DNA from 2 places in the Streptomyces sp. NPDC054961 genome. Region 1 is predicted to be linked to the other one. Evidence: riboswitches for the same ligand, from Rfam matches in the RefSeq annotation. Region 1 holds a riboswitch; the other holds the start of a gene.
What was found. A riboswitch is a leader RNA that binds a small molecule or an ion and turns the genes downstream of it on or off. The one in region 1 is predicted to bind glycine.

Region 1 (15,462 bases):
CAGGGTGAGCAGCACCACCTTGCCGGTGTCCGGCCACTTCGACCAGTACAGGGCGCAGGCGGCGAAGGCGAAGGTGACCGGGCAGAGGATCTTGGCCGCCGGCAGGCGGAAGGGGCGCGGCAGCTCGGGCTTCGTGACGCGGAAGACGCCGACCGCGATCGGGCCGATCAGGTACGAGACCACCATCGCGGCGGAGACGACGCTGGCCAGGGCCTCCCAGCTGTGGCCCACGGTGACCAGGAGCAGGACCGAGAAGCCGAGGTTGAGCCACATCGCGGGACGCGCGGTGCCGTACCTGGGGTGGACCTCCCGGATCTTCTTCGGGAAGAAGCCGGTGTCCGCGAGGCTCTGCGCCATGTACGAGGCCGAGGCGACGTTGCCGATGTTGGCGCCGGACGGCGAGATGAAGGCGCCGAACTGGAGCATCGTGACGACCCAGTGCAGCATCAGCATCTTGGCCAGGTCGGCGAACGGCGAGGAGAAGTTGATGCCGCTCCAGCCGCCGGCCTCGGCCAGCTTCTCCGGCGGGACACCGCCGATGAAGGCGATCTGCAGGGCCAGGTAGATGACGAGACCCAGCGAGAGCGCGCCGGCCAGGGCCAGCGGAATGGCGCGCCCGGGGTTCTTGGCGGCGCCGCCGAGGTTGACGACGGCCTGGAAGCCGTTGAAGGCGAAGACCACGCCGGAGGTGGTGACGGCGGTCATGACGGCGGACCAGCCGTTGGGCGCGAAGCCGCCGTGGTCGGTGAAGTTGCCCGGGTGGAAGCCGGAGGCGATCAGGGCGATCACGGCGAGCACCGGGATGGCGAACTTGACGAGGGTGAGCAGATTGTTCGCCTTGGCGAGCACCGCCACCGACCAGTAGCAGGCCAGCCACAGGGCGACGGTCAGGAACAGCGCCATCGCCATGCCGGAGGTGCTCAGGCCGCCGTCCTCGACCAGGCCCCTGGCCCAGCCGAAGTTCCAGGACGACATGTACTGCGTACCGGCGATGGACTCGATCGGGATCAGTGCGGCGATGGCGATCCAGACCGCCCAGCCGGTGATGAAGCCCAGCACCGGTCCGTGCGAGAGGGTGCCGAAGCGGGCCATCGAGCCGGGCAGCGGGTAGGCGGCGCCCACCTCCGCGTACGACATGGCGATCATGCCGATGAACACGGCCCCGATGATCCAGGCGACGATGGCCGCGGGCCCCGCGACGGCGGCGGCCTGGCCGGCGCCGAAGAGCCATCCCGAGCCGAAGATCGAGCCGAGCCCGATCATGATCAGGGCGAAAAGGCTGAGCCCTTTCCTGTTGGCCGCGCTCATGTCCATGAGGTGTGCTGTCCGTCCTGCCGAGGGGACCGTCGAGTCCGGCGACTCCTTATTCGCAGCCTATTTGCCATGAAATAAAACGAATCAGTGGCGATCGGCAGGTTCCGTCGGGCCTTTGGTCATGAGAGGGGCCCGGAGCCCGTGGACGAACAGGCAGGCACCGGGCCCCTCACGGTGACGTCAGAGCGTCGGGTACAGCGGGTACTTCGCGGCGAGCGCCGAGACGCGCGCCTTCAGCGAGTCGCCGTCGAAGGCCGGCTTCAGCGCGGCCGCGATGATCTCCGCGACCTCCGTGAAGTCCTCCGCGCCGAAACCGCGCGTGGCCAGGGCCGGGGTACCGATCCGCAGGCCGGAGGTGACCATCGGCGGGCGCGGGTCGTTCGGGATGGCGTTCCGGTTGACCGTGATGCCGATCTCGTGGAGCCGGTCCTCGGCCTGCTGGCCGTCCAGCTCGGAGTTGCGCAGGTCGACCAGGACCAGGTGGACGTCCGTACCGCCGGAGAGGACGGACACGCCGACCTCGGTGACGTCCGGCTGCACCAGGCGCTCGGCGATGATCTTCGCGCCGGCCAGGGTGCGCTCCTGGCGCTCCTTGAACTCGGGCGAGGCCGCGACCTTGAAGGAGACGGCCTTGGCCGCGATCACGTGCTCCAGCGGGCCGCCCTGCTGGCCCGGGAAGACCGCGGAGTTGATCTTCTTGGCCAGCTCCTGCGTCGACAGGATGACACCGCCGCGCGGACCGCCGAGGGTCTTGTGCGTGGTGGTGGTCACGACGTGGGCGTGCGGCACCGGGTTCGGGTGCAGACCCGCGGCGACCAGGCCGGCGAAGTGGGCCATGTCGACCATCAGGTACGCGCCGACCTCGTCCGCGATGCGGCGGAAGGCGGCGAAGTCCAGCTGGCGCGGGTAGGCGGACCAGCCCGCGACGATCAGCTGCGGCTTGGACTCCTTGGCGAGGCGCTCGACCTCGGCCATGTCGACCTGGCCGGTCTCGTCGACGTGGTACGGGACCACGTTGTAGAGCTTGCCGGAGAAGTTGATCTTCATGCCGTGGGTCAGGTGACCGCCGTGGGCCAGGTTCAGGCCCATGATCGTGTCGCCCGGCTTCAGCAGCGCGAACATCGCGGCCGCGTTGGCCTGCGCACCCGAGTGGGGCTGCACGTTCGCGGCCTCGGCGCCGAACAGCGCCTTGATGCGGTCGATCGCGATCTGCTCGATGACGTCCACGTGCTCGCAGCCACCGTAGTAGCGGCGGCCGGGGTAGCCCTCGGCGTACTTGTTGGTCAGGACCGAGCCCTGGGCCTCCATGACGGCGATCGGAGCGAAGTTCTCCGACGCGATCATTTCCAGGGTCGACTGCTGGCGCACGAGTTCGGCGTCGACAGCGGCGGCGACGTCCGGGTCGAGCTCGTGGAGAGGGGTGTTCATTGCAGACATCTTCGATCCCTCGGGGTCAGTTGCCGGAGGTGAGCTTGGCGTACTCGTCCACGGAGAGCAGGTCGGCCGGCTCCTCCGTGACGCGCACCTTGAAGAGCCAGCCACCCTCGAAGGGGGCCGAGTTCACCAGGGACGGGTCGTCCACGACGTCCTGGTTGGACTCGACGATCTCGCCGGTGACGGGGGAGTACAGGTCGCTGACCGACTTGGTCGACTCCAGCTCGCCACAGGTCTCGCCTGCCGTCACCGTGTCGCCGACCTCGGGGAGCTGGGCGTATACGACGTCACCGAGCGCGTTGGCCGCGAACTCCGTGATGCCGACCGTCGAGACGCCGTCCTCGGCGACCGACAGCCACTCGTGCTCCTTGCTGTAACGCAGCTGCTGGGGGTTGCTCATGACCTGATTCTCCTGGATGCGGGGGAGTGGATACGAACGGTGGTCTCGCGTACCGAGACGGACCGGGAAGGACCGGGACGGAGTGCGGGCGCGAGGGCGTACGGGAACCCGTGCGGGAGCCCCTGCGGGGCGGCCCGAACGGCAGCGGTCCCGTACAGAGTTACTTCTGCCGCTTGTAGAACGGCAGAGCCACGACCTCGTACGCCTCATGCGTACCGCGAATGTCCACGCCGACGCCGGAGGTGCCGGGCGCGGCGTGCGCCGCGTCGACATAGGCCATCGCGATCGGCTTGCCCAGCGTCGGGGACGGGGCGCCCGAGGTGACCTCGCCGATGACCTGGCCGTCGAACGTGACGGCGAAGCCGGCGCGCGGGACGCGGCGGCCCTCGGCGATCAGGCCTACCAGCTTGCGCGGCGGGTTGGCGGCGGCGCGCTCGGCGGCGGCCTCCAGGGCGGCGCGGCCGATGAAGTCGCCTTCCTTCTCGAACTTCACGACCCGGCCCAGACCCGCGTCGAACGGGGTGAGGGAGGTGGTGAGCTCGTGCCCGTACAGCGGCATGCCCGCCTCCAGGCGCAGCGTGTCGCGGCAGGACAGGCCCGCGGGCACCAGGCCGACGCCCTCGCCCGCCTTGGTCAGCGCCTGCCACAGCTCCACGGCGTGCTCGGGGGCGACGAACAGCTCGAAGCCGTCCTCACCGGTGTAACCGGTGCGGGCGATCAGCGCGGGCACCCCGGCGACCGTGCCCGGCAGGCCGGCGTAGTACTTCAGCCCGTCCAGGTCGGCGTCGGTGAGGGAGGCCAGGATGCCCGGGGACTCCGGACCCTGTACCGCGAGCAGCGCGTACGCGTCGCGGTCGTCGCGGACCTCGGCGTCGAAGCCGGCGGCGCGCTCGGTGATCGTGTCGAGGACGACCTGCGCGTTGGAGGCGTTCGCGACGACCATGAACTCGTCCTCGCCGAGGCGGTAGACGATCAGGTCGTCGATGATCCCGCCGTCTTCCTGGCAGATGTGCGTGTAGCGGGCGCGGCCGACACCGACGGTGGAGATGTTGCCCACCAGCGCGTAGTCGAGGACCTTGACGGCCTCGGGGCCGGTCAGGGTGATCTCGCCCATGTGGGAGAGGTCGAACAGGCCGGCCTTGGTGCGGACGGCGTTGTGCTCGTCGCGCTCACTGCTGTACCGCAGCGGCATGTCCCAGCCCGCGAAATCGGTCATGGTCGCACCGAGCGAACGGTGCAGCGCATCGAGGGCGGTCAGGCGGGGGGCAGTGCTCATGGGTGTGGCTCCCGGGTCCCAGGGCATGACATGACGAGGAGGAGTTCCTCCCCATCTGTCATCGGAACCTGAGAGGTTCGCCGAGAGTTCCCCGCTTCCGGGGGAAGGTCGTCGACTTGCACCTTGGGTGGAGCAGCGCCGGTGCCCTCACGGGCGGTGGCGCGGCTCGCTTTTCAGATCTGCCTCATCCACGCGGTACGGGGCCTGAGAGATTCAAGGGAGGTACTTGCTCCTTCGGCGCCCGGACGCGGCCTTGCGGCCCGCCGGGACTCTCCCGCGTGGATTCAAGCGGCCGGTATGCAGTTGGTGTCCAGATGGCGCACATCATTGCACGGCGTGCGGCCGAATGGGGGAGGGGGTCCGTAAGCGGAGCGGAACCGGTGGTGCCGGATTACCGTCTCTTTACACTCAGGGGGACGGGTTCCGGTGACCCGACGCGGGGGAGGCGATCACTGTGCGGAGATTCGGAGCACTGACAGCAGCGAGCACGGCAGCGGGCGCGGCGACGGACACGGCGACGAGTGCGGCGGCGAGCGCGGCAGCGGGCACGGGGGCGGGCGCTCCCTCGAGTACGGCCACGGGCGCGGAAGCCGATCAGGGGACCGCGGAGGGCGGCGCGGCCGGGGTGCCCACGCAGCGCGGCGCGGCGCGGGCGCCGTCCGCGCCGGCGACGGCGGCCGTACGGGACCTGCGCGCGGTGGCCGGCCCCGGCCGGCTGCGCTTCGCCGACGGCGACATCGTGGTCGTGTCCGGACTGCCCGGCGGCGGCAAGAGCACCCTGATCAAGCGGGCCGCGCAGGGCGGCGGCATCGACTCCCAGGACGCGCGCGAGCGGTGGGAGCGCCGGATGCCGGCCCCCGTGCCGTACGCGGTGTACCGGCCGGCCGTCCGGATCGCCCACTACTGGGGGCTGTGGCGGGTGCTCCGCTCCGGAGCCTCGGCCGTGGTCCACGACTGCGGGACGCAGAGCTGGGTGCGGGCCGTCCTCGCCGGGGCCGCCCGGCGCCGGGGCCGCGCGCTGCACCTGGTGCTCCTGGACACCACCCCCGAGGAGGCCAGGGCCGGGCAGGCGGCGCGCGGGCGGGGGGTGTCGGCGTACGCCTTCGCCCGGCACCGGGGCGCGGTGGCCCGGCTGCTGCGCGAGGCGGAGTCGGGCCGTCCGCCGGCCGGCTGCGCGTCGGTGGTCCTCCTGGACCGGCCGGCGGCGTCCCGCCTGACGGAGATCGGGTTCCGGTAGCCCCGCGGCCCCGGCGGCAGCCGCCCCCGGGCCGGGCGGGAGCCGCCCCGGCCCCGGGCGACCGCCCCGACGGCCCGCGACCGGCCCGCGACCGCCCGCCGCGGCCCGGCCCCCGGCGGGCGGGGCGCCGCCGACCGTTAACCTCGGGGCGGACAAGCGTGAACGAAGCGGAGGCGTACATGTGGCCGGGTAACGAGCTGGAGCAGGTGCTCGGGGCGGCGCTGGGGCAGGCGGACGCCGGCGGGCGGATCGTCGAGGTGCTCGGGCGCAGCCACGTGTGGATCCCGCTGCCCGGTGGCGTCGGCAGCCTGAACCTGCCCACCATGGAGATCAACGGCGCCGCGTACGTCCCCGTCTACAGCTCCGAGGAGCAGTTCCGCGCCTGCGCCGGACCGGCCATGGACTTCGCCGTGGCCCCCGCCGTGGACTTCGCCCGGGGCCTGCCCCCGCAGCTGGGCATCGCGCTCAACCCCGAGGGAGCCGTCGGCGCCCCGCTGCCCCCGCCCGCCGTCGCCGAGCTCTGCCGCGTCGGCCGGAGCCCGCTCGACGGCGCCGCCACCGGCGGCCGGGTCCGGCTCTTCGAACCCGACTGGCAGCAGGACCCGGTGGACTTCCTGGCCGCCGCCGCGGAGGAGTTCCGGGCCACCGGGGTGGTCACGGCCGCCTACCGCTGCCTGGCCAGCGTCGAGGGCGGGGCCCCGGAGCTGTACGTCGGCGTCCAGCTGGTGGGATGGGAGGCCGGCATGCGAAACGCCCCGATGGAGGCCCTGGGCCGCGCCCTGGCGCGCGTACCGGCCCCCTGGCCTGTGCAGTTGATCCTCCTCGACGCCGCCGAGGACCCGGTCGTCGACTTCATCCGTGAGCGCGTGCGCCCCTTCTACCTGCCGTAGGCACGCTTAAGCTGGTGTGGACACGGGTGGGCGACGGGCGGACGAACAGACGAAGAGGGGTACCGGGTGAGTGCGTCAGGCACGGCCGCGGTCGGGCAGGTCGAGCACATGCTGCGCCAGGTGACTCCCGGGCGCTACGAAAGCTACGAGTCGCTCCTGCACGCCCTCGCCGAGGGCCGGCTGTGGATGCTGCTCTGGCAAGGGCAGCCCGGTTCCCCGGATGCCCAGTACGGCGGCATGGAGGTGGAGAACCTCGGTTACGCGCCCTGCGTGACCTCTCCCCAGGAGCTGGCCGCCAGTGGCTGGAACCGGGGCTACGAGGTGGTCACCGGCCGGGACATCGCCCGCGCCCTCTACCCCGACCGCTGGGGGCTGTGGCTCAATCCCCACGCCCAGGGCGGCGGCGTCGGCATCCCCTGGGCCGATCTGCGCCGGATCGCCACCGGCCTCGACCGGATGCCCGCGGGGCCGCTGCGGCTGTCCGAGCCCGCCCTGGAACTCCCGCAGTTCTACGGGCTGCTCACGCAGCACGCGCACCGCACGCCCGCCGTCCGCTCGCTGCGCCGCGCCTGGGTGCAGCCCGCGCTCGGGTCTCCCTACCTCGCCGTCGGGCTCGACCTCTACGACGCCTCCGCGCCCGCGCTGGAGTCCGTACGGGAGATGATGCGCCAGTCGGTGGGCGTGGTCCCCGAGGGAGTGCCCGTGTGCACGGTCGCGCTCGCGGACGAGCACGACCCCGTGGCGATGTGGCTCCGGGCGCAGACGAGGCCCTTCTACGACCGCGAGGGACAGGCGGCCGGTTACTGAGACATCGGTATCAAGCCATTCGAGGCCGCACGGAACGAGCGTTCCGTGCGGTCTTTGCGTTGTCCTGATTTCGCCGCTGATGTACGTCCAATAGGCATGCTGGTACGACGAGTTGGGCGCCATGTCCCATTCCGTACCGAACGCACGGTCTTGCTCCGCTGAGGCGCCAGCGAAGTCCGGATAACGGGAACTCGGCCCTCACATCACGGTTGCGCATCCATTCACCTGCGGGTCTGGCGGCTGATCGAGCGCCCGATGAAGACTCCCCACCCAAGAGCAGGTCAGTCCTCCCGGAAGCGGATGCGCCACGGGAAATTTGCTCGTCGTTTCGCACAGCATCACCCGCACCACCAGCTACGCCAGTACTGCCAGCACCGCACGGCATCGAGTACGCCCCGCGCGCACTCGGGCCCTCCCGCACTCCTTCCAGTACTCCGCACTCCGAGCGCCACTCCGCACCAACGCCGCCACAGCGGCGGGCATGGGCCGGCCCACCCGTCGGCCGAGAGGGGTCCCCACCACGATGACGGCACCACTGCATGACACGAGCGCGGAGACTCCCGCACCCGTGTCCGTAGCCGACGTCCCAGCCAAGGCCATCGAAGGCCGCTCGCCCGGCCGCATCGCCTGGATGCGGCTCAAGCGCGACAAGATCGCGCTGACGGGCGGCGTGGTCGTGATCCTCCTGATCCTGGTGGCGGTCTTCGCCCCGCTGATCGTGAGCCTGCTGGGCCACCCGCCCAACGAGTTCCACGAGGATCTCCTCGACCCGGAATTCGGCACACCGCTCGGGTCCTTCGGCGGCATCAGCCCCGATTACCTGCTGGGCGTCGAACCGACCAACGGGCGCGACGTGTTCAGCCGGATCGTCTTCGGCGCCCGCATCTCCCTGGTCGTCGCGTTCCTCGCCGCCTTCGTCTCCGTCGTCCTCGGCAGCCTGCTGGGCGCCCTGGCCGGCTTCCTCGGCGGCTGGGTCGACGGCCTCATCAGCCGCACGATGGACCTGCTGCTGGCCTTCCCGCAGCTTCTCTTCACCATCTCCCTGGTCTCCGTGGTCCCCAACTCCCTCTGGGGCTTCACCGGTTCCGGCGTCCGCATGGGCGTACTCGTCGTCGTCATCGGCTTCTTCGGGTGGCCCTACATCGGCCGCATCGTGCGGGGCCAGACGATCTCGCTGCGCGAACGCGAGTACGTCGAGGCGGCGCGCAGCCTGGGCGCCGGCCGCGGCTACATCCTGATCAAGGAGCTGCTGCCGAACCTGTTCGCGCCGATCCTCGTCTACACGACGCTGATCATCCCGACGAACATCCTGACGGAGGCGGCCCTCAGCTTCCTCGGTGCCGGCGTCAAGCCGCCCACCGCCTCCTGGGGAAAGATGCTGTCGGATGCCATCCCCATCTACCAGGACGACCCCATGTACATGGTGGTCCCGGGTATGACGATCTTCATCACCGTCCTGGCGTTCAACCTCTTCGGGGACGGGCTGCGCGACGCACTCGACCCCAAGGGCAGCTGAACCGCTTCAACGATTCACCCACCAATGGAGGTTGAACAACGTGATCCGCAGAAAGAAGGCGCTCGCGATCACCGCGGTGGTCGCTGCCCTGTCGATGTCCGCCGTGGCGTGCTCCAAGGACGACGCCAAGAAGCCCTCTGAGGGCAAGCCGGCCGCCGGTGCCAGCGGCTTCAACGCCGCGACCACGGGCATCGTGAACCCGTCGACCACCAAGGGCGGAGAGCTCAAGCTCTGGTCCCCCCAGGACGTCGACTACCTCGACCCGGCGCGCGCCTACTACGGCTTCGTGTGGAACCTGCAGCGGCTCTACATCCGCCAGCTGTTCGCGTACGACAGCAAGCCGGGCGCCGCGGGCACCAAGCTGGTCCCGGACCTCGCCGCGGCCGACCCGGTCCTGAGCAACGACGGCAAGACGTACACCGTCAAGATCAAGGACGGCGTCAAGTTCGAGGACGGCACGCCGATCACCTCGAAGGACTTCAAGTACGGCATCGAGCGCGTCTTCGCGCAGGACGTGCTGTCGGGCGGTCCCACCTACCTGATCGACATACTCGACCAGGGCCAGAAGTACCCCGGCCCGTACAAGGACACCGACCCCGGCAAGATGGGTCTGAAGTCCGTCGAGACGCCGGACGACAAGACGATCGTCTTCAACCTGGCGAGCGCCAACTCCGACTTCAAGTACCTGCTGGCCATGCCCTCGTCCTCCCCGGTCCCCGCGGGCAAGGACACGGGCGCCACCTACACCAACAAGCCGGTCGCCACCGGTCCTTACAAGGTGTCGGAGTTCACGGCGAGCAAGGGCGCGACCTTCGTCCGCAACGAGAACTGGGACCCGGCGACGGACACGATCCGCACGGGCCTGCCGGACACGGTCTCCTTCACGGTGACCACCAACCCGGACGACATGGACGCGCGTCTGCTCTCCGGTGACATCGACCTCGCGGTCGACGGCACGGGCATGCAGGCCGCCGGCAAGAACAAGGTCCTCAAGGACGAGGCGCTCAAGGCCAACGCGGACAACCCGTTCACGGGCTACATCCGCTACTTCGCCTTCCCGACGACCGTCGCTCCGTTCGACAACGTCGAGTGCCGCAAGGCCGTCATCTACGCGGCCGACAGCAAGTCCCTGCAGACCGCCCGCGGTGGCCCGACCAGTGGTGACCTCGGCGCGAACATGCTGCCGCCCGGCATCCCCGGTGCCGACAAGAAGTACGACCCGTACGGCCTGACCAAGGGCGAGCCGCAGATCGAGAAGGCCAAGGAAGCCCTCAAGGCCTGTGGCAAGCCGGACGGTTTCACGACCACCATCGCGGTCCGCAACAACCGCGCCCCCGAGGTGAAGTCCGCGGAGTCCCTGCAGGCGGCCCTCGACAAGGTCGGCATCAAGGTCACGATCGACCAGTACGACGGCAAGCTCTCCTCCTCCGTCATCGGTTCGCCGGAGAACGTGAAGGCCAAGGGCTACGGCATCATCGTGATGGGCTGGGGCGCCGACTACAACTCCGGCTCGGGCTTCCTGCAGCCGCTGGTCGACGGGTCGTTCATCCTGCCGAACGGCAACAACAACTACACCATGATCAACGACCCTGAGATCAACGGGCTGTTCAAGACCGCCGCTGCCGCCGCCACCCCGGAAGCCGCCGCGCCGTTCTACACCCAGATCAACCAGAAGGTCATGGAGAAGGCGCTGTACCTGCCGATCAACTTCGACAAGGCCTTCGTCTACCACAACCCGCGCCTGACCAACGTCTACTTCAACGACTCCCTGGGCAAGATCGACCTTGCCACCCTCGGCGTCGCGAAGTAGTCAGTCGCAGCCGCACCACGGTTCGCAGGCCGCCCGACTCGTCCGATCGATCGGGCGGCCGACCGTACGGCTCGTCAGACACCAGCTGGTTACGCCTTCACCGCACATGCGCTAGTCCGAAGGGCAGGTGAAGGCCGCAGGCGGCGGTTGCCGTCCCCACAAGGGGCGGCGGCCGTCGGCCCGAGCGGCCGACTGCAGTGCTCGTCTACCTCATACGGCGACTTTTCAACGTCGTCGCAACGCTGCTGGTGGTCTCCGCGGTCACCTTCGGCATCTTCTTCGCGGTCCCGAAGCTGACCGGCAGCGACCCGGCGCTCATGTATGCCGGACGCGAGACCAACGCGACCGCCCTGGCGGGCATCCGGGTCAAGATGGGCTTCGACAAGCCCATCTCCGAGCAGTACCTGATCTTCATGAAGGGCATCTTCACCGGCCGCGACTACGACGGCGGCACCGAGATCACGCACTGCTCGGCCCCGTGCTTCGGCTACTCCTTCAAGACCGAGGTCCCCGTCTGGGACACCCTGGTCGACCGCATGCCGGTCACCCTGTCGCTCGCGCTCGGCGCGGCCGTCATCTGGCTGATCGCGGGCGTGGCCACCGGTGTGATCTCCGCGCTCAAGCGCCGGACCGCCGTCGACCGCACCGTCATGGTCGGAGCCCTCGCCGGCGTCTCCCTGCCGATCTTCTTCACCGGCATGGTGGCCCCCGCGGTCTTCGTCTACGGCCTCGGCTGGCTGGACGTCTCCAACTACAAACCGCTCACCGAGGATCCAGGGGCCTGGCTCAACTCCCTGATCCTGCCCTGGGTGACCCTGGCCTTCCTCTTCGCCGCCACCTACGCCCGCATCACCCGCGCCACGATGCTGGACGTGCTCGGCGAGGACTACATCCGCACCGCCCGCGCCAAGGGGCTCAAGGAGGGCGTGGTCATCCGCAAGCACGCCCTGCGCTCCACGCTGACCCCGGTCGTCACCATGTTCGGCCTCGACCTCGGCGGACTCCTCGGCGGCGCGGTGCTCACCGAGACGACCTTCAACTTCCAGGGTCTGGGGACGGCGGCCGTCGCCGCCATCAGCGCGGGCGACCTCCCGGTGATCATGGGTGTCACCCTGCTCGCCGCGCTGTTCGTGGTGCTGGCCAACCTGATCGTGGACCTGCTGTACGCCGTCATCGACCCGCGCGTGAGGCTGACGTGACCGAGAACCACACCACTGACGCCGGGGCCGCGTCCGTCCCGGGCCCCGCGTCCGGCTCCACGGCCCCCGCTTCCGGCCCCGCCTTCGTGCCCGAACAGGGCAGGGTGCGGGACCGGGCCTTCCTCTCGGTGCGCGACCTCAAGGTGCACTTCCCGACCGACGACGGCCTGGTCAAGTCCGTCGACGGGCTCTCCTTCGACCTGGAGCGCGGCAAGACCCTCGGCATCGTGGGCGAGTCCGGCTCGGGCAAGTCGGTGACCTCGCTCGCGATCATGGGGCTGCACCGCACCGGCCACGTCCGCAACCGCCCGCAGATCTCGGGCGAGGTCGTCCTCGACGGCGAGGACCTGATCAAGGCCGACGCCGACCACGTACGCACCCTGCGCGGCCGCAAGATGGCCATGGTCTTCCAGGACCCGCTGTCCGCGATGCACCCGTACTACTCGGTCGGCAAGCAGATCGTCGAGGCCTACCGGACCCACCACGACGTGGACAAGAAGACGGCGCGCAAGCGGGCCGTCGAGATGCTCGACCGCGTCGGCATCCCCGAGCCCCACCAGCGCGTGGACTCCTACCCGCACGAGTTCTCGGGCGGCATGCGCCAGCGCGCGATGATCGCGATGTCGCTGGTCAACAACCCCGAGCTGCTCATCGCGGACGAGCCGACCACCGCCCTGGACGTCACCGTCCAGGCGCAGATCCTGGACCTGATCCGGGACCTGCAGCGGGAGTTCGGCTCCGCGGTCATCATGATCACGCACGACCTCGGCGTGGTCGCCGAGATGGCCGACGACATCCTCGTGATGTACGGCGGCCGGTGCGTGGAGCGCGGCAGCGCCGAGAAGATCTTCTACGAGCCCCGGCACCCCTACACCTGGGGCCTGCTGGGCTCGATGCCGCGCATCGACCGCGACCAGACCGAGCGCCTCATCCCGGTCAAGGGCTCGCCGCCCAGCCTCATCAACATCCCGAGCGGCTGTGCCTTCCACCCGCGCTGCCCCTACGCGGACCTCCCCAAGGGCGGCATCACCCGTACCCAGCGGCCCGAGCTGGCCCTGGTCGACGGATCCGCGGAGGACGACGGCCGCCACTGGGCCGCCTGCCACCTCTCCCCGGAGCAGCGGAACCGGATCTGGACCGAAGAGATTGCGCCGAAGCTGTGACCGATAAGAAGAAGACGGAAGCGGGGACGGGCCCGGCCGCGGGCACGGTCCCCGCGCAGGCGGACTCGTCCCCCGAACCCCTGCTGAAGGTGACCGGCCTGGTCAAGCACTTCCCCATCACCAAGGGGCTGCTGCGCCGCCAGGTGGGGGCCGTGAAGGCCGTCGACGGCATCGACTTCGACGTCCGGCGCGGCGAGACCCTGGGCATCGTCGGCGAGTCCGGCTGCGGCAAGTCGACCATGGGCCGGCTGATCACGCGCCTGCTCGAACCGACCGGCGGCTCGGTCGAGTTCGAGGGCAAGGACATCACGCACCTGAGCGTCGGCGCCATGCGCCCGCTGCGCCGCGACGTGCAGATGATCTTCCAGGACCCGTACGGCTCGCTGAACCCGCGGCACACGGTGGGCACCATCATCGGCGCCCCGTTCAAGCTCCAGGGCGTCCAGCCCGAGGGCGGCCTCAAGGCGGAGGTGCAGCGGCTGCTCTCCCTGGTCGGCCTGAACCCGGAGCACTACAACCGCTACCCGCACGAGTTCTCCGGCGGCCAGCGCCAGCGCATCGGCATCGCGCGGGCGCTCGCGCTCAAGCCGAAGCTGGTCGTCGCGGACGAGCCGGTCTCGGCGCTGGACGTGTCGATCCAGGCCCAGGTGGTCAACCTGCTGGACGACCTCCAGGAGGAGCTCGGCCTCACCTACGTGATCATCGCGCATGACCTGTCGGTCATCCGGCACGTCTCGGACCGCATCGCGGTCATGTACCTCGGCAAGATCGTCGAGCTCGCCGACCGCAAGTCCCTGTACGAGGCTCCGATGCACCCGTACACGACCGCGCTGATGTCGGCCGTGCCGGTGCCGGACCCGAGGCGGCGCGGCGCGAAGAGCGGCCGCATCCTGCTGAAGGGCGACGTGCCGTCGCCGATCTCGCCGCCGAGCGGCTGCCGCTTCCACACCCGGTGCTGGAAGGCGACGCAGGTCTGCACGGTGCAGGAGCCGCCGCTCGTCGCTCTGAAGACCGGCCACCAGGTGGCCTGTCACCACCCGGAGAACGCGCCCGACCAGTCCCCGAACGACCCGCCGCTCCCGGGTGCGGCGGAAGCGGTGTCCACGGTCGCGGAGTAACGGCCGAGCCGGGCCCGCCCGAGCCCCGGACCCAGGACCCCTCGCCTCGAACGCCGGCGCACTTCAGCCCCGCCGGCGTTCGAGGCGCGTCCGGTTCCCGGGCCGGCCCCGGCAGCGCCTGCCCGACGCTGCCCGCGCCTGCCCGACGCTGCTCGTGCTCGGCGGCGCTGCCCGCGCCCGGCGGGGTGTGCGCCAGCGTGGAAAGAGCCCCGGAACGATCTCCGGGCCCCTGCCCGGACCACCCGTTCCCGCACGCCGCGAGGCGACCGGCAGAATGGGGCCCGTGCTCCACGATCTCTTCCCGCCCGGAATCCAGCACGGCCTGGACCTCGCGGGCATCTTCGTCTTCGCCCTGGCCGGGGCCCTGCTCGCCGTACGCAAGAACTTCGACGTCTTCGGCATCGCCGTCCTCGCGCTCGTCACCGCCCTCGGCGGCGGTCTCTTCCGGGACATCGTCATCGGTGCCACCCCGCCCGCGGCCTTCGGCGACCTCGGCTTCTTCGTGACGCCCCTGGTCGCCGCCGCCATAGTGTTCTTCCTCCATCCCGAGGTGCAGCGGATCAACCGCGCGATCAACGTCTGCGACGCGGCCGGCCTCGGACTGTTCTGCGTGACGGGGACGACGAAGGCGTACGAGTTCGGCCTCGGCCTCACCGCGTCCGCCGCGCTCGGCCTGGCCACGGCCGTCGGCGGGGGTGTGCTGCGCGACGTACTCGTCAACGAGGTGCCCTCGCTGCTGCGCGACCGCGAGATGTACGCGGTGCCGGCCATCATCGGAGCCTCGATGGTCGCCCTCTTCATCAGCTTCGACATCCTGAACGCCGTCACGACCGGCGTCGCGATCGTCACCACCTTCGTGCTCCGGCTCCTGGCCATCCGCTACCACCTGCGGGCGCCGCTCGCCTGGAACCGGCGCTCGGCGGTCGCGGAGGAGCCGTGACGAGGCCGAAACCCAAGAAAGCTACCGCTTAGTAGCTACTTCGTTGTACCGTCGTCCGCATGTCACACGCAGCTGCCAAGGCCACCGTCGGCGACAGCGAGTTCGACCGCGACACCGCCGTCACCGCTCGCGCGGGCGACCCCGGGGTGTACGACGCGGACCTCTCCGCCGGGTGGACGATCATCACCGCCGTCAACGGCGGCTACCTCCTGGCCCTCGTCGGCCGCGCCCTGTCGGCGACCCTGCCGCACCCGGACCCGTTCACGGTCTCCGCGCACTACCTGACCTCGTCCGTGCCCGGCCCCGCCGTGATCCGCACCGAGGTCGTACGCGTCGGCCGCACGCTCTCCACCGGCCA
Region 2 (15,462 bases), on a different contig from region 1:
GAGGCCGATGAGTACGAACGACACCCCGCCCGAGGAACCGACGGGTGCGGAGCAGCCGTCCAAGGAAGTACCGGCCGAGCCCGCGCAGACCGGCCGGCAGCGGCTGGCGGCCGGTCTGTGGCCGCCGCGCGTGAGCAGGGCCCAACTGATCGTCGCGGTGCTGCTGTTCGTCCTGGGTCTCGGCCTGGCCATCCAGGTGCGGTCGAACAGCGACTCGAGCGCCCTGCGCGGGGCACGGCAGGAGGACCTGGTGCGGATCCTCGACGAACTGGACGGGCGGACCAAGCGGCTGGAAGACGAGAAGCAGACGTTGGAGGAGCAGCGCAGGGAGCTGGAAAGCAGCTCCAACCAGGCCGAGGAGGCCCGGAAGCAGACGGTGGAAAAGGAACGGCAACTCGGGATCCTGGCCGGTACGGTGGCCGCCCAGGGCCCGGGGATCGTGCTGAAGATCTCGGATCCCAAGGCGCAGGTGCAGTCGGACAAGCTTCTGGACACCCTCCAGGAGCTGCGGGCGGCCGGGGCCGAGGCGATCCAGATCAACGGTGTGCGGATCGTGGCGGACTCGTACTTCTCGGACGAGGGCGGTGGCGTGGCGATCGACGGTAAGAAGATCACACAGCCCTACGAATTCAAGGTGATCGGCAAGCCGCAGGATCTGGAGCCGGCGCTCAACATTCCGGGCGGCGTCGTCCAGTCGCTGGAGAAGGAGCAGGCGGTCGTCACCGTCACACGACCGGCGAAGATCGTTGTGGATGCCTTGCGTGCCGCGAAGCAGCCTGACTACGCTCGGTTGTCATCGCCGTGAGACGGGACGGGGAGCGGACCGGCTCACGCGGGCTCGTGCCTGCGGGGGGTCGAGGCACCGAAGTCGCGGTGCGTGGTGGAAACTGTCTGATGGTTACGGACGTTGTAAGTATGTCCGGGTCGGCAGGTGTTGCATTCGGAGTTCGTCCTGCCCCACGGGCGGGTCTGTTTCGGTCAAGGGGAATCGCCCGTGAAGTTGTTTGAGAAGTTGTTCGGCAAGAAGAACCGCGAGGAAAGCGGTGCGGCCAGGCACCGCGCGGGGCACGGTGACGTGGAGGGGCAGGGCGACCGGCCGCTCTTCCGGGACGAGGTGGCCGGGGCCGGTGACATTCCGGGCGCGCAGGGCGCGTCGGCTGTTGACCCTGCCGGTACCGGACGCATAGGTTTCGGTGAACCATCAACCTCAAGTACGGGTGGAGGGTTTGCGCCCGACCCGTATGCCACCAACGCCTCCGCGGGGCAGCCGCGGCGCGAGGAGCCGTCCATGTCGGCCGAGCAGATTTGCAGCAGGTGCGGGCACCGCAGCGATGCGGCCAGCCGATTCTGCTCCAACTGCGGGGCGCCGTTGCGGGCGGGCCTGACGCCGGAGCGTGCCTCGGAGACCACGTCCACCATCTCGATCTCGGGCCTCGAGGCCTATGAGGCCGAGGTGTCGGGACAGACGCACGTGTCGTCCTCGCTGTCCCCCGAGGCCCAGGCCGCGGTGGAAGCGCTGCCTCCGGGTTCCGCACTGCTGATCGTGCGGCGCGGCCCCAACTCCGGCAGCCGGTTCCTCTTGGACGGCGAGCTCACGACGGCCGGCCGGCACCCGCAGAGCGACATCTTCCTGGACGACGTCACCGTCTCCCGGCGCCATGTCGAATTCCGCAGGAGCCACGACGGGGGCTTCACCGTCTCCGACGTCGGCAGTCTCAACGGCACGTACGTGAACCGTGAACCGATCGACTCCGTCTCCCTCCACAACGGTGACGAAGTGCAGATCGGCAAGTACCGGCTGGTCTTCTACGCGAGCCTGCGGGGGCACTGACCCTTCAAGGGAAGGTCCCATGCTGCGTATCCCGGCAGGCGGTGCCGCCAAGAGCGGCGCCGCCGGCACCGGCGCCTCGGCCGGGCGGCTGGTGAGCATCGGCACGGTGCTCACGATGCTGCGTGACGAGTTCCCCGACGTGACGATCTCGAAGATCCGTTTCCTGGAGGCGGAAGGGCTCGTCGAACCCACGCGCACGCCGTCCGGATACCGCAAGTTCAGCGCCGACGACGTGGAGCGCCTCGGCCGCATCCTGCGGCTCCAGCGTGACCACTACCTTCCGTTGAAAGTCATCCGCGAGCAGCTCGACGCCCTCGCCCGGGGCGAGCAGATCCGTATCCCGGCGCCCACGGCGCACGGGGAGTCCGTCGACCCCACGAGCCCCGTCGCCCTCTACGGCGAGGTGGGCCGGGAGCGGCCGACCGTGGCCCGGGTGGGTCGGGCCGAGCTGATCGCCGCCGCGGAGGTGGACGAGGTGCAGCTCGTGGAGTGGGAGTCCTACGGGCTGCTCGCCGAGGCGCCGGGCGGCGGATTCGACGCCGAGGCCGTGACCGTGGCCCGTCTGGTGGCCGATCTCGGCAGATTCGGGCTGGAGCCGCGCCACCTCCGGGCGATGAAGGCCGCGGCGGACCGGGAGGCCGGGCTGGTCGAGCAGGTCGTCTCGCCGCTGCGCCGGCACCGCAATCCGCAGACCAGGGCGCATGCGGAAGCCACCATGAAGGAACTCGCGGGGCTCTCCGTACGGCTGCACGAGGCGCTCGTACAAACGGCTCTCGGGGTGCGGTTGCACTGATTCCGGGGCCTTCGGAGGGGTTCCGGAGGCCTTCTGGGGGCAGGCTTGGGGGAGCCCGACTACCCAAACCGGCCGGGCAGGTCCTAGGGTTGCTGTGTGAACGAGCTCGACGTTGTGGGTGTCCGGGTGGAAATGCCCTCGAACCAACCGATCGTGCTCCTGCGTGAAGTGGGAGGCGACCGGTACCTCCCCATCTGGATCGGACCAGGGGAGGCGACCGCCATTGCCTTCGCGCAGCAGGGCATGGCCCCTGCCCGTCCGCTGACGCACGACCTGTTCAAGGACGTGCTGGAGGCGGTCGGCGAGGAACTCACCGAAGTCCGGATCACGGATCTGCGGGAGGGCGTTTTCTACGCGGAGCTCGTCTTCGCCAGTGGAGTCGAGGTGAGCGCGCGGCCGTCCGACGCCATAGCCCTCGCCCTGCGGACCGGGACGCCGATCTACGGCAGCGACGGCGTGCTGGACGACGCCGGCATCGCGATCCCGGACGAGCAGGAGGACGAGGTGGAGAAGTTCCGCGAGTTCCTCGACCAGATCTCGCCCGAGGACTTCGGTACCGGCCCGCAGTGAGCCCCGGGCCGCGTCGTGCTCCGGGGAATCGAAGCCCATTCGAGTAGCTTTTCCCAGCTATCGGGTACGGGAAACCACTCTCAGGGTGATTATCACTCGGCGTGCCGAGTGTGGCGATCGTTGACGCACCCCTGGTGACTGCCTACCTTCGAGGTGGCAGGTCAAGGACGGAGGGTCGGCGTGAGAGTCACGGGCGACGGTATGACCGGGGGCATCCCCGCACGGAGTGACGGTGGGCCGTACCCGCTGCACGGTGGTGCGGTAAGTTCCGCGCGCCGTCAGCCGGAGCCCGCGCCGGTCGGTTCGATGGGGCCGGTGGGGCCCCAGGGTGGCGAGCCGGTGGCGGAACAGGTGGGCTACCGCGGGCCGACGGCGTGTGCCGCGGCCGGCATCACCTACCGGCAGCTCGACTACTGGGCACGGACCGGGCTGGTGGAGCCGAGCGTCCGGGCCGCGTACGGGTCGGGCACGCAGCGCCTGTACAGCTTCCGGGACGTGGTGGTCCTCAAGATCGTCAAGCGCTTCCTGGACACCGGGGTGGCGCTGCAGAACATCCGCACCGCCGTGCAGCACCTGCGCGACCGCGGCTTTTCCGACCTCGAGCGCATGACGCTGATGAGCGACGGCGCCACGGTCTACGAGTGCACGTCTCCGGAGCAGGTCGTCAGCCTGCTCCAGGGCGGTCAGGGAATCTTCGGCATCGCCGTCGGCGTGGTCTGGCGCGACGTCGAGAACGCGCTGTTGCAGCTGCACGGAGAGCGCGTGGACACCGGCGAGACGGTGGCCGGACACAACCCCGCCGACGAGCTGGCCGCGCGGCGCAACCGGGCCGTCTAGGGGGTTCGGGAGGGACGCTCCGGGCCGGAGGGTGCCGGACCGGGCAGGAGGGTGCCGGTCCGTCCGGCACCGCCCGCGCGCACGGAGCGGGCCGGGCCGGACCGCCTGGGGCCGATTGTCGGTGGCGTAGGGCAGCATCGGGGCTGTGAGAGCCGCGCCGACCATCCTGCATCTGGACATGGACGCCTTCTACGCCTCGGTGGAGCAGGCGTCGAAGCCGAGCCTGCGCGGCAAGGCCGTCATCGTCGGCGGGCTCGGACCGCGCGGGGTCGTGGCGACCTGCTCGTACGAGGCCAGGCGGTACGGGGTCCACTCGGCGATGCCGACGGCCCAGGCGCGGCGGCTCTGCCCGAACGGCGCGTACCTGATCCCGCGCTTCAGCCTGTACCGGTCGGTCAGCGACATCGTCATGGCCCTGCTGCGGGAACTGTCACCGCTCGTCGAGCCGCTCAGCCTGGACGAGGCCTTCGTGGACCTGGAGGCGGGCGGAGTCGCCTTCGACGCGGCGGGCGCGCGGGCCACCGGGGAGCGGCTGCGGGCGGACATCATGGCCGCGACCGGGCTCAGCGGATCGGTCGGACTGGCCGGGTCCAAGATGCTGGCCAAGGTGGCCTCCGAGGAGGCCAAACCGGCGGGACTGCTCCTGATCGAGGTCGGCACCGAGCGGGCGCACCTCGCGCCGCTGTCGGTACGGACCCTGCCCGGGGTGGGGCCGGCCACGGGCGAGCACCTGCGGCGGGCCGGGATCACCACCGTGGGAGAGCTCGCGACGGCGGGCGAGGACGAGCTGGTCCGGATGGTGGGGCGCTCGCACGGGGTGGGGCTCCACCGGATGGCGCTGGGCCTGGACGAGCGGCCGGTGGTCGCGGAGCGCGACGCGAAGTCCGTGTCGGTCGAGGACACCTTCGACGTGGACCTGCACGACCGGGTGCGGATCCGGGGCGAGGTGGGGCGGCTCGCTGACCGGTGCGTGCACCGGCTGCGGGAGTCCGGGCATTCGGGGCGGACGATCGTGCTCAAGGTGCGGCGCTACGACTTCTCCACCCTGACCCGGTCCGAGACGCTGCGGGGCCCCACCGACGACCCGGCGGTGGTGCGGGAGGCGGCGGCGCGGCTGCTGGAGGCCGTGGACACCACGGGAGGCGTGCGGCTGCTGGGCGTGGGCGTGACGGGGCTGGCGGACTACACGCAGGAGGACCTCTTCGCCTTCGCGCTGTCCGCCGGGGCGGACGGCGAGGCTGCTCCGGCGGGGGAGACGGCGGAGGCGGGGGAGGAGACGGGGGAGACCCGAGCCGTTGAGCCGGACGGGGCCACAGGGGCCCGTGAGGGCACCGGGACGGGTGCGGCCGCGGAGGCGGAGGAGTCGGCGGAAGCCAGGGGGACGCAGGACGCGCCGCCCGGCGGGACGCCGGCGCCCGGAGCAGGCTCCGCGGCCGCGGAGGCCGCCGCCGGCGGCGGACCGCCCGGCGAGGCCGGGGCGGCCCCCGGGAGGCTGTGGCAGGCCGGGGGAGACGTTCGGCACACGGAGTACGGGCCGGGGTGGGTCCAGGGCAGCGGGGTGGGGCGGGTGACCGTGCGCTTCGAGCGGCCCGGTTCGGAGCCGGGCCGGGTGCGCACCTTCCTGGTGGACGACCCCGCGCTCGAGCCGTCGGATCCGCTGCCGCTGGTGGGCGTACCGGCCGGACCCCGGGGAGGGGGCCGGCAGGACCCGGAGGAGACGGCCTAGAGACGGCCTAGCCCTCGTCACCCGCGAGGCGGCCGAAGTCGCGCTGGAAGTCGCTGGGGAGGGCCACGTCGAGGCCGTAGTGGTGGTAGAGCTGCAGCTCCTGTTCGGGGGAGAGGTGACGGCCGACGCCGAAATCGGGGGCGTCCTTGATGAGGGAGCGCTCGAAGGGCACGTGCAGGGTGTCGCCCACCATCTCGCTCGGTTCCAGCGGGACGAAGGCGTCCCGGCTGAAGAGGCCGGTCCGTACGGCGGCCCATTCCGGGACGCCCGTGGCATCGTCGAGGTAGACCTCGTCGATGGTGCCGATCTTGGTGCCGTTGCGGTCGAACGCCTTGCGGCCGATCAGGCTGCGCGGATCGATGTCAGTCTGCACGGTCCGGTCCCTCCACTGGTCGCAACTCCTCCGTTATGACTACAAAAGTGCATTTCTGGAGAGGGGGCCACTCGAGGGAGGGTCCCGGATCCTCGCTGGTAGGCTGGGTGACGGCTGTTGACCCTGTGCGGGAGAGTCCTCCGAGTGAGCTCGACGGAGGCGCCGAAGGAGCAAATCCTCCCCGGAATCTCTCAGGCATACGTACCGCACGTAGGTGAGGCCACTCTGGAAAGCAGGGCGGGTACCGGGCGCGCAGTGCCGGTTCCCCTCCTCACCGACGGTGAAAACCGGACCTCGCGAGCGATCCTCGAGGGGCCCGGTGAAACTCTCAGGTTGTGATGACAGAGGGGGAGGCCGTCCGGGTGCCCGCGCCGAGGCACCCCTCGCAGGTCGTACGACCAGGAGGCCTCCGTACATGACCGCCAACCGCATTCCGCTCTCCCAGCTGGAGCGAGGCATCCCCTTCGAGCAGCGCCACATCGGCCCGGATGCCGAGGCGCAGGCGAAGATGCTCGCCCAGGTGGGCTACGGCTCCCTGGACGAACTGACCGCCGCCGCGGTACCGGATGTGATCAAGACCACTGCCGCGCTGAACCTGCCCGAGGCGCTGACCGAGGCCGAGGTGCTGGCCGAGCTGCGCCAGCTCGCCGACCGCAACCAGGTCCTCTCCTCCATGATCGGTCTCGGCTACTACGGGACCTTCACGCCGCCGGTGATCCTGCGCAACGTCATGGAGAACCCGGCCTGGTACACGGCGTACACGCCCTACCAGCCCGAGATCTCACAGGGCCGTCTCGAAGCCCTGCTGAACTTCCAGACCGTCGTCGCCGAGCTGACCGGCCTGCCGACCTCCGGTGCCTCCCTGCTCGACGAGGGCACCGCGGCCGCCGAGGCCATGACGCTCGCCCGCCGTGTGGGCAAGGCCAAGGGCAACGTCTTCCTCGTCGACGCCGACGCGCTGCCGCAGACCATCGCGGTGATCGAGACCCGTGCCGAGCCGATCGGCATCGAGATCGTCGTCGCCGACCTCTCCGAGGGCATCCCGGCCGAGGCCGCCGAGCGCGGCGTCTACGGCGTCCTGGTCCAGTACCCGGGCGCCTCCGGTGCCGTTCGGGACATCAAGCCGGTCATCGACCAGGCGCACGAGCTCGGCGCGATCGTCGCCGTCTCCGCCGACCTGCTCGCCCTGACCCTGCTGACCTCCCCGGGCGAGCTGGGCGCGGACATCGCGGTCGGCACCACCCAGCGCTTCGGCGTCCCCATGGGCTTCGGCGGACCGCACGCCGGGTACATGGCCGTCCAGGCCAAGCACGCCCGCTCGCTGCCCGGCCGCCTCGTCGGCGTCTCCGTGGACGCGGACGGCAACAAGGCCTACCGCCTGGCGCTGCAGACCCGTGAGCAGCACATCCGCCGCGAGAAGGCCACCAGCAACATCTGCACCGCGCAGGTGCTGCTCGCCGTCATGGCCGGCATGTACGCCGTCTACCACGGTCCGGACGGTCTGCGGACGATCGCCCGCCGCACCCACCGCTACGCCGCCCTGCTCGCCGCGGGCCTGACGGCCGGCGGCGTCGAGATCGTGCACGGCGCCTACTTCGACACCGTCACCGCCCGGGTCCCCGGACGCGCCGCCGAGGTCGTGGCCGCCGCCCGTGAGGGCGGGGTCAACCTGTACCAGGTGGACGCCGACCTGGTCTCCGCCTCCTGCGACGAGACGACCCTGCGCGCCGACGTCGAAGCCGTCTGGGCGGCCTTCGGGGTCGACGCCGACCTGGAGGCGCTCGACGCCACCACGGCCGACGCGCTCCCGGAGGGGCTGCTGCGCGAGGACGCGTACCTGACCCACCCGGTCTTCCACCAGCACCGCTCCGAGACCGCGATGCTGCGCTACCTGCGCAAGCTCTCGGACAAGGACTACGCGCTGGACCGCGGCATGATCCCGCTGGGTTCCTGCACGATGAAGCTGAACGCGACCACCGAGATGGAGTCGGTCACCTGGCCCGAGTTCGGCCAGCTGCACCCGTTCGCCCCGGTGGAGCAGGCGGAGGGGTACCTCACGCTCATCGCCGAGCTGGAGGAACGTCTCTGCGAGGTCACCGGCTACGACAAGGTCTCCATCCAGCCGAACGCCGGCTCCCAGGGTGAGCTCGCCGGCCTGCTGGCCGTCCGCGCCTACCACCGGGCGAACGGTGACGAGCAGCGCACCATCTGCCTCATTCCGTCCTCCGCGCACGGCACCAACGCCGCGAGCGCCGTGATGGCCGGCATGAAGGTCGTCGTCGTCAAGACCGCCGACGACGGCGAGGTGGACGCGGCCGACCTGCGGGCCAAGATCGAGCAGTACCGCGACGAGCTCGCCGTGCTGATGATCACGTACCCCTCCACGCACGGTGTGTTCGAGGAGCACGTCGCCGAGATCTGCGCCCAGGTGCACGACGCCGGCGGCCAGGTCTACGTGGACGGCGCCAACCTCAACGCCCTGGTGGGCCTGGCCAAGCCGGGTCACTTCGGCGGCGACGTCTCGCACCTGAACCTGCACAAGACCTTCTGCATCCCGCACGGCGGCGGCGGTCCGGGCGTGGGCCCGGTCGGTGTCCGGGCGCACCTGGCCCCCTACCTGCCGAACCACCCGCTGCAGCCGACCGCCGGTCCCGAGACGGGTGTCGGCCCGATCTCGGCCGCTCCGTGGGGCTCGGCCGGCATCCTGCCGATCTCCTGGTCGTACGTGCGCCTCATGGGCGGCGAGGGCCTCAAGCGCGCCACCCAGGTCGCGGTGCTCGGCGCCAACTACATCGCCAAGCGCCTGGAGCCGCACTACCCGGTGCTCTACACCGGTCCGGGCAACCTGGTCGCGCACGAGTGCATCATCGACATGCGCCCGCTGTCCAAGGCGACGGGCGTCAGCATCGACGACATCGCCAAGCGCCTGATCGACTACGGGTTCCACGCGCCGACCATGTCCTTCCCGGTCGCCGGCACGCTCATGATCGAGCCGACGGAGTCCGAGGACCTCGCCGAGATCGACCGCTTCTGCGACGCGATGATCGCGATCCGCGCGGAGGTCGAGCGGGTCGCGGCCGGCGAGTGGCCGGTCGACGACAACCCGCTGGCCAACTCCCCGCACACGGCGGCGGCGCTGGGCGGCGAGTGGAACCACCCGTACACCCGCGACGAGGCCGTCTTCCCGGGCGGGGTCTCCGCCGCCGAGAAGTACTGGCCGCCGGTGCGCCGCATCGACGGTGCCTTCGGTGACCGGAACCTGGTGTGTTCCTGCCCGCCGCTGGACGAGTACGACAACTAGGACCGACGGGTTCCAGGCAGACGAAGGGGCCGGTCCGGGAGTGGTACTCCCGGGCCGGCCCCTTTCGGCACTGGCTGTCGGCGGACGGGCCGCGCGGGCCCGGCGGGATCCGAAGGGGGCGGCCGCTAGGCCGCCTTCATCACGTGCGCCGCCGCGAGTGCGCGGTGGGGCGCGATGATCTGACCGTCCGGCAGCAGCTCACCGGTGTCCTCGAAGAGCAGGACGCCGTTGCACAGCAGGCTCCAGCCCTGTTCCGGGTGCACGGCCACGGGGTGTGCGGCCTCCCGGTCGGCGGAGTCGGCGGTCGGGCATGCTGGCTTGTGCTGGCACATGGATGCGTTCTTTCGCTGCGGTGTGGTCTGCGTGCTGCGGCTCGATGCGTTGTTCATGGCCGCCCCCCGTATCAACGACTCGGCTTGGTCAGGGTCCCCAGTGTTCCCCGACGGCAGGGCGTCCGCAGGGATTTCCCCGCAGCTGTCCTCATAGATTGATGACGCATCACTCGTGCGGGCGGTTCAGCTCAACTCCCCTGTCCTTTCGGATGGTTCGCAGGGGGCCCGAGTGGGCTAGGCCGAATGGGCCGGACGGATGGGCGCCGTCTGGCGCGGGCGGTTCGCTCAGGCGGCCGGCGCCGCCATCGAGGGGGGCGGGACCGGCGGCGCCGACGGTGTGAGCCGGTGGGTCAGCACGGGCAGCAGTTCGGAGACGGGGTGCGGCCGGTAGGCGGCGATGCCCGGCGGGGCGGGCGCCAGCGGGATCAGCAGATCGGCCGCGGCCGGCAGCCCGGCGGAGGCGTCGGCCCCCACCGATCCGTGCAGCCACAGCGTCAGCATGTACAGCTCCGGTACGGACAGCAGGCGCGGCTGGTAGCTCGTGCCGAGCGATTCGGCCTGACGCAGGGCGCGTTCGGTGGCCGCGACGTAGGGGCCCTCGAAGAAGTGGGAGAAGGCCCAGCCGTCCGGGGTCAGCCGGGTGTCGGCCGCCGCGACGTAGCGGTCCCCGCTGCGGATCAGGAACCGCCAGCCGGTCAGCCTGGTGCGCGGGGGCCTGCCGCCCGAGGGCAGGCCGGAGATGTTCAGCCGGTCCAGGACGTGGACGGGCAGCGGCAGTTCGGCGGTCATCGGACCCTGGAGGTCCCGCAGGGCCGGGGTGTGCGCTTCATGGACGGCCGTGGGGGAACCGAGGGCCGCGAGGACGCTGCGCAGGGCGGGCGCGGGAGCCGGAGGGACGTGCAGCGGCATGGTGGGTCGCCTCTCACTTGGGAGACCGGTGGATCAGGGGCGAGGTGCGGGTGCGGGACGGCGCTGTCGCATTCTGGGGCCAGAGGGGGGCTGAGGGGCAATGGCCGCGCGCCAACTCTCTGCCTCGTTTGCGGAGTTTATACGACATGTGTTCACGCAGTGTTTCGGCTAGCTGTCCCGCCTATTACCTGCAAGACGCTTACCGGTCCCTCTGACATGACATTCATGCCCGGTGCGCGCAAAGATGACGCGCTGACCTCGGAGGTTACCGGACGGGGGCTCGGCTGGAAAGCGCCTGTTATCCGAAACCGGCAAAGTCGACGCGGTATTTGCGTACGCGTCCTTGCCAGGTGAATGTGCCAAAGCGCCCGTCGGCCAAACCGGCGCGCGCTCCTGTCCGGTCACGCCCCTTCCGCGTTATCGATCACTCCGCCGGGGCATCATCGAGCGTAACGCGCGCCTGGGCCGACGGATCTCTTCCAATCCGGCCAGGCCCACTCGAGGAGGGACGCTTCGATGGGGGAGAAGGTCGTGGCGGGCGGATTCGACCTGTCCGATCGGCAACGGTACCGACGGAAGCTCCACGAGTGTCTGGAGGGGCTGGAGCGGCTGCTGGCCGAGAAGAGGTTCGATCGCCCGAAGAACATGATGGGGCTGGAGATCGAGCTGAATCTCGCGGGTTCCGACGGTTTGCCGAGAATGGTGAATGCGCAGGTTCTGGAGCGCATAGCGAGCCCCGATTTCCAGACGGAACTCGGAATGTTCAACCTGGAGGTGAACGTGCTCCCGCACCGGCTCGGCGGCCGGGTATTCGACCAGCTCGCCGAGGAACTGAGCGCGGGGCTCGGCTATGCCCACCGGCAGGCCGTGGAGATCGACGCCGGGGTGGTGATGATCGGCATCCTGCCGACCATCTCCCGTGCCGACCTGGTCACCGCCAACCTCTCGGCGGTGGACCGCTACTCGCTGCTGAACGAGCAGATCCTGATGATGCGCGGCGAGGACTTCACGCTCGACATCGAGGGGGTGGAGCGGCTGACCTGGACCTCCGGGTCGATCGTGCCGGAGGCCGCCTGCACCTCCGTACAGCTGCACCTGCAGGTGACTCCGGCCCGGTTCGCGGACGTGTGGAACGCGGCGCAGGCCGTGGCCGCCGTACAGACGGCCGTCGGCGCCAACTCGCCGTTCCTGTTCGGGCGCGAGCTGTGGCGGGAGTCGCGGCCGCCGCTCTTCCAGCAGGCCACCGACACCCGGCCGCCCGAACTCCAGGCGCAGGGGGTGCGGCCCCGCACCTGGTTCGGCGAGCGGTGGGTGGATTCGGCGTACGAGCTCTTCGCCGAGAACGTCCGCTACTTCCCGGCCCTGCTGCCGATCTGCGACGAGGAGGAGCCGCTGCGGGTGCTCGACGAGGGCGGCGTACCGGCGCTGCAGGAACTGGTGCTGCACAACGGCACCGTCTACCGCTGGAACCGGCCCGTCTACGGGGTCGCCGACGGGGTGCCGCACCTGCGCGTGGAGAACCGGGTGCTGCCCGCCGGGCCGACGGTGGCCGACGTCGTCGCCAACGCCGCCTTCTACTACGGCCTCGTACGGACCCTCGCGGACGAGCCGCGCCCGGTGTGGAGCCGACTGCCCTTCGCGGAGGCGGAGGCCAACTTCGACGCGGCCTGCCGCTACGGCATCGACGCCCGGCTGCGCTGGCCGCGCCGGGGCCGCGGCGGAGGGCTGGCGAGCGTGCCGGCGGTGCGGCTGGTCCTGGACGAGCTGCTGCCGATGGCGGCCGCCGGGCTGGACGCGTGGGGCATCGAGCCGGCCGACCGGGACCACTACCTCGGCATCATCGAGGAGCGGTGCCGGCGCCGGGTCAACGGAGCGACCTGGCAGGTGGACACCTACCACCGGGCGCGTGCGGCCGGGCTGGAGCGGGACGCGGCGCTCGCCGCGACCACGCGCCGCTACAGCGAGCTGATGCACAAGGGGGAGCCGGTGCACACCTGGCCGGTCGGCCTCGCGGAGGAGGAGGTGGGCGCCGCGGTGGCGGCCGAGGGCTGACCGTGGCGCGCGGGACCCGCCGGAGGGGCGGGTCGCGCGCGCCGGCCGGTGTCCGTCGCCGGTCCGCCGGTCGCCGGTCGTTGGTCCGCCGGTCCGTCGCTCCGTCGCTCCGCCGGTCTCGATCACCGGTCCGACGCTCCGCCCGTCCGCCGCTCCGCCGGTCGCGTACGCGTCGCGCGCACGCCCCGGCGTGCCCGTCTTCCGTCCGGGTCATCCGTTCCCGCGCCGACGAGGCAGTATGGGGTGATCGAACGGGATGCCCCAGCGAGATGTCGCGGGTGGGCGGCGCGACGGGAGACGGGCGTGCGGACGGAACCGGAAGCGGTGGTCGGAGAGCTCGGCGAGGGCCTGTACGGGCGGCGGGCGCTCCTGCGCACCGAGACGCTGCTCGTGCTCGCCCTGTCCCTGGGCGCGAGCGGCCTCTCGGCGCTGATCAGCTTCATCGGTTCGCTGACCAAGCCCGGCGGGCTCAAGGACCAGGCCGCCACGCTCAACGGCTCGTACGCGCCCGGCCGGCCCTGGCTGGACCTGGCCTGGCAGCTCTTCGGCATCGCCAGCGCGCTCGTCCCCGTACTGCTCGTCGCGCACCTGCTGACCCGGGAGGGCGTCCCGGGCCTGAAGGCACTGGGCTTCGACCGCAGCCGGCCCCTGTGGGACCTGGGCCGGGGCGCGCTCGTCGCGGCCGGCATCGGGAGCGCCGGACTGGCCTTCTACCTGGCGGCGCGGGCCTCCGGCTTCAACCTGACGGTGGTGCCGGAGGCGCTGCCCGACGTGTGGTGGAAGTTCCCCGTGCTGATCCTCTCCGCGGTGCAGAACTCCGTGGTCGAGGAGATCATCGTGCTGGCCTACCTGCTGCGCAGGCTCGGCCAGCTGGGCTGGTCGCCGATGGCCGCGCTGATCGCCAGCTCCGTGCTGCGCGGCTCGTACCACCTCTACCAGGGCATCGGCGGCTTCGTCGGCAACGTGGTGATGGGCGCGGTCTTCGTCCTCGCCTACCGGCGTTGGGGCCGGGTCGGTCCGCTCGTGGTCGCGCACGCGCTGCTCGACATCGTGGCCTTCGGCGGATACGCCCTGCTGGCGGGCAAGGTGGGCTGGCTGCCCACGCCGTAGACCGCCTTCGGCGCCGTCAGGAGGTGGGCGGGGCCGTGAGCAGTTCGCCGTCGATCACCGTGACGGCGCTGCCCGTCAGCAGCGTACGGTCGCCCGCGAGCCGGACCGCGACCAGCCCGGTGCGCGCTCCGCCCTGGAGCCCGACGAGCTCGGTGCGGCCCAGGCGCGCGGCCCAGAAGGGGGCCAGTGCGGTGTGGGCGCTGCCGGTGACCGGGTCCTCGTCGATGCCGATGGCGGGGAAGAAGCCGCGGGAGACGAAGTCGTAGCCGCGGGAGGGGTCTTCGGCGGCGGCGGTGACGATGATCCCGCGCTGGGCGTAGCCGCGCAGGGCGGGCAGGTCGGGCGTGAGCGAGCGCACGGTCCGCTCGTCCGCAAGCTCCACGACCAGGTCGCCGATGTGCTCCGAGGTGTCGTGGACCGACGTGATCTCGGCGCCCAGGGCGCGGCGCACCTCGGCGGCGGGCTCGGCCTCGGTCAGGGAGGACGTCGGGAAGTCCAGGGTGATCCGCCCGTCCTCGGCGGCCTCGGCGGTGAGGATCCCGCACCGCGCGGAGAAGCGGATCAGCCCGTGCGCGAGGCCGCTCGTGGCGAGGACGTGCGCGGTGGCGAGGGTCGCGTGGCCGCACATGTCGACCTCGCCGGACGGGGTGAACCAGCGCAGCGCCCAGTCGGCCTCGCCGCCGGGCGGCAGGGGGTGGGCGAAGGCGGTCTCGGAGAGGTTGACCTCGGCGGCGACCTGCTGGAGCCAGGCGTCCGGAGGGAAGCCGCCCTCGAGGAGCAGGACTCCGGCGGGGTTGCCCGCGAAGGGGCGGTCGGTGAAGGCGTCCACGATTCTGATGCGCATGCACCGACCCTAGGGAGCCGCCGGAGGCGGTCGCAAAGGCCAATTCGGGTGGACTGGACTGGACCGGACGGGACCGAACCGGACGGGACAGGACCGGACCGGACCGGACCGGACCGGACCGGTCTGGACCGGATGCGGCGGGCGTGGTGGCCGGCGTCTCCTCCACCGCCCGCCCCTCCTGTGGCCGCCGCCCGCACCCCTCACCAGGCCCGCCCGCGGGGACTCAGGCCGGATGCAGCACGGCCATGGCAATCTCACGCACGCGGTCCAGCGTGATCCCGGTGCGCTGTTCGACGGCGAGCGGGTGGTCGGTGGGCTCCAGCTCGATGGAGGGCCGCCGGCCGATCGGGCGCGTGTGGGCGTTGGTCTTCAGATTGCTGGTGCCCTCGGAATAGAGCGCGAGCTCGGTGCTGAGCCAGCCGAAGTACGGCTTCTCCGCCTCGCGGCCCTCCGTGTTCCACACCTCGAGGGCGCGAGCGAAATTGTCTCTGCTCAGAGAGACCCAGACGCCCCAGGAGAAGACGTCCTGGCTGCCGATCACAGGTATCTCTACCAGGCCCCTGATGAAGAAGTGCTGGCCCTTGATCACGCACTGGTCGGACGACAGCATGCTGTCCGGGTCGTTCTCGAGGCTGGGATCCCAGTCGTCGGGGGCCCTGGTCGAGTAGCTCATGGGGAGCTCTGCGTGGTGGTCGCCACAGCACGAGCAAGTGAAGCCGAGATCGTTAGACATGGCGCGAGCCTAGTGCTGCCGCACCGGAGTTGCCCCGGACCGCTCGACAGG

Region 2: it holds a riboswitch for glycine, as region 1 does, so the genes downstream of both, gcvP (aminomethyl-transferring glycine dehydrogenase) here and gcvT (glycine cleavage system aminomethyltransferase GcvT) in region 1, are expected to answer to the same signal.

The regions. Positions count from the first base shown of each region.
Region 1 covers NZ_JBSGWY010000003.1:226,717-242,178, forward strand. The annotation lists gene ACWF9Z_RS05155 (APC family permease) at 1-1,308, opposite strand, end outside; gene glyA (serine hydroxymethyltransferase) at 1,495-2,751, opposite strand; gene gcvH (glycine cleavage system protein GcvH) at 2,768-3,148, opposite strand; gene gcvT (glycine cleavage system aminomethyltransferase GcvT) at 3,309-4,424, opposite strand; glycine riboswitch at 4,608-4,711, opposite strand; gene ACWF9Z_RS05175 (AAA family ATPase) at 5,050-5,661, shown strand; gene ACWF9Z_RS05180 (enhanced serine sensitivity protein SseB) at 5,841-6,551, shown strand; gene ACWF9Z_RS05185 (enhanced serine sensitivity protein SseB C-terminal domain-containing protein) at 6,618-7,358, shown strand; gene ACWF9Z_RS05190 (ABC transporter permease) at 7,882-8,874, shown strand; gene ACWF9Z_RS05195 (ABC transporter substrate-binding protein) at 8,969-10,684, shown strand; gene ACWF9Z_RS05200 (ABC transporter permease) at 10,882-11,883, shown strand; gene ACWF9Z_RS05205 (ABC transporter ATP-binding protein) at 11,970-13,046, shown strand; gene ACWF9Z_RS05210 (ABC transporter ATP-binding protein) at 13,043-14,164, shown strand; gene ACWF9Z_RS05215 (trimeric intracellular cation channel family protein) at 14,448-15,104, shown strand; gene ACWF9Z_RS05220 (thioesterase family protein) at 15,164-15,462, shown strand, end outside.
Region 2 covers NZ_JBSGWY010000020.1:4,727-20,188, forward strand. The annotation lists gene ACWF9Z_RS19145 (small basic family protein) at 1-2, shown strand, start outside; gene ACWF9Z_RS19150 (DUF881 domain-containing protein) at 8-805, shown strand; gene ACWF9Z_RS19155 (FHA domain-containing protein) at 1,289-1,831, shown strand; gene ftsR (transcriptional regulator FtsR) at 1,851-2,624, shown strand; gene ACWF9Z_RS19165 (bifunctional nuclease family protein) at 2,721-3,194, shown strand; gene ACWF9Z_RS19170 (MerR family transcriptional regulator) at 3,375-4,031, shown strand; gene ACWF9Z_RS19175 (DNA polymerase IV) at 4,177-5,757, shown strand; gene ACWF9Z_RS19180 (PRC-barrel domain-containing protein) at 5,765-6,130, opposite strand; glycine riboswitch at 6,249-6,347, shown strand; gene gcvP (aminomethyl-transferring glycine dehydrogenase) at 6,546-9,431, shown strand; gene ACWF9Z_RS19190 (DUF5999 family protein) at 9,557-9,763, opposite strand; gene ACWF9Z_RS19195 (hypothetical protein) at 10,049-10,672, opposite strand; gene ACWF9Z_RS19200 (glutamate-cysteine ligase family protein) at 11,189-12,724, shown strand; gene ACWF9Z_RS19205 (CPBP family intramembrane glutamic endopeptidase) at 13,028-13,834, shown strand; gene ACWF9Z_RS19210 (PhzF family phenazine biosynthesis protein) at 13,851-14,678, opposite strand; gene ACWF9Z_RS19215 (DUF2199 domain-containing protein) at 14,902-15,411, opposite strand.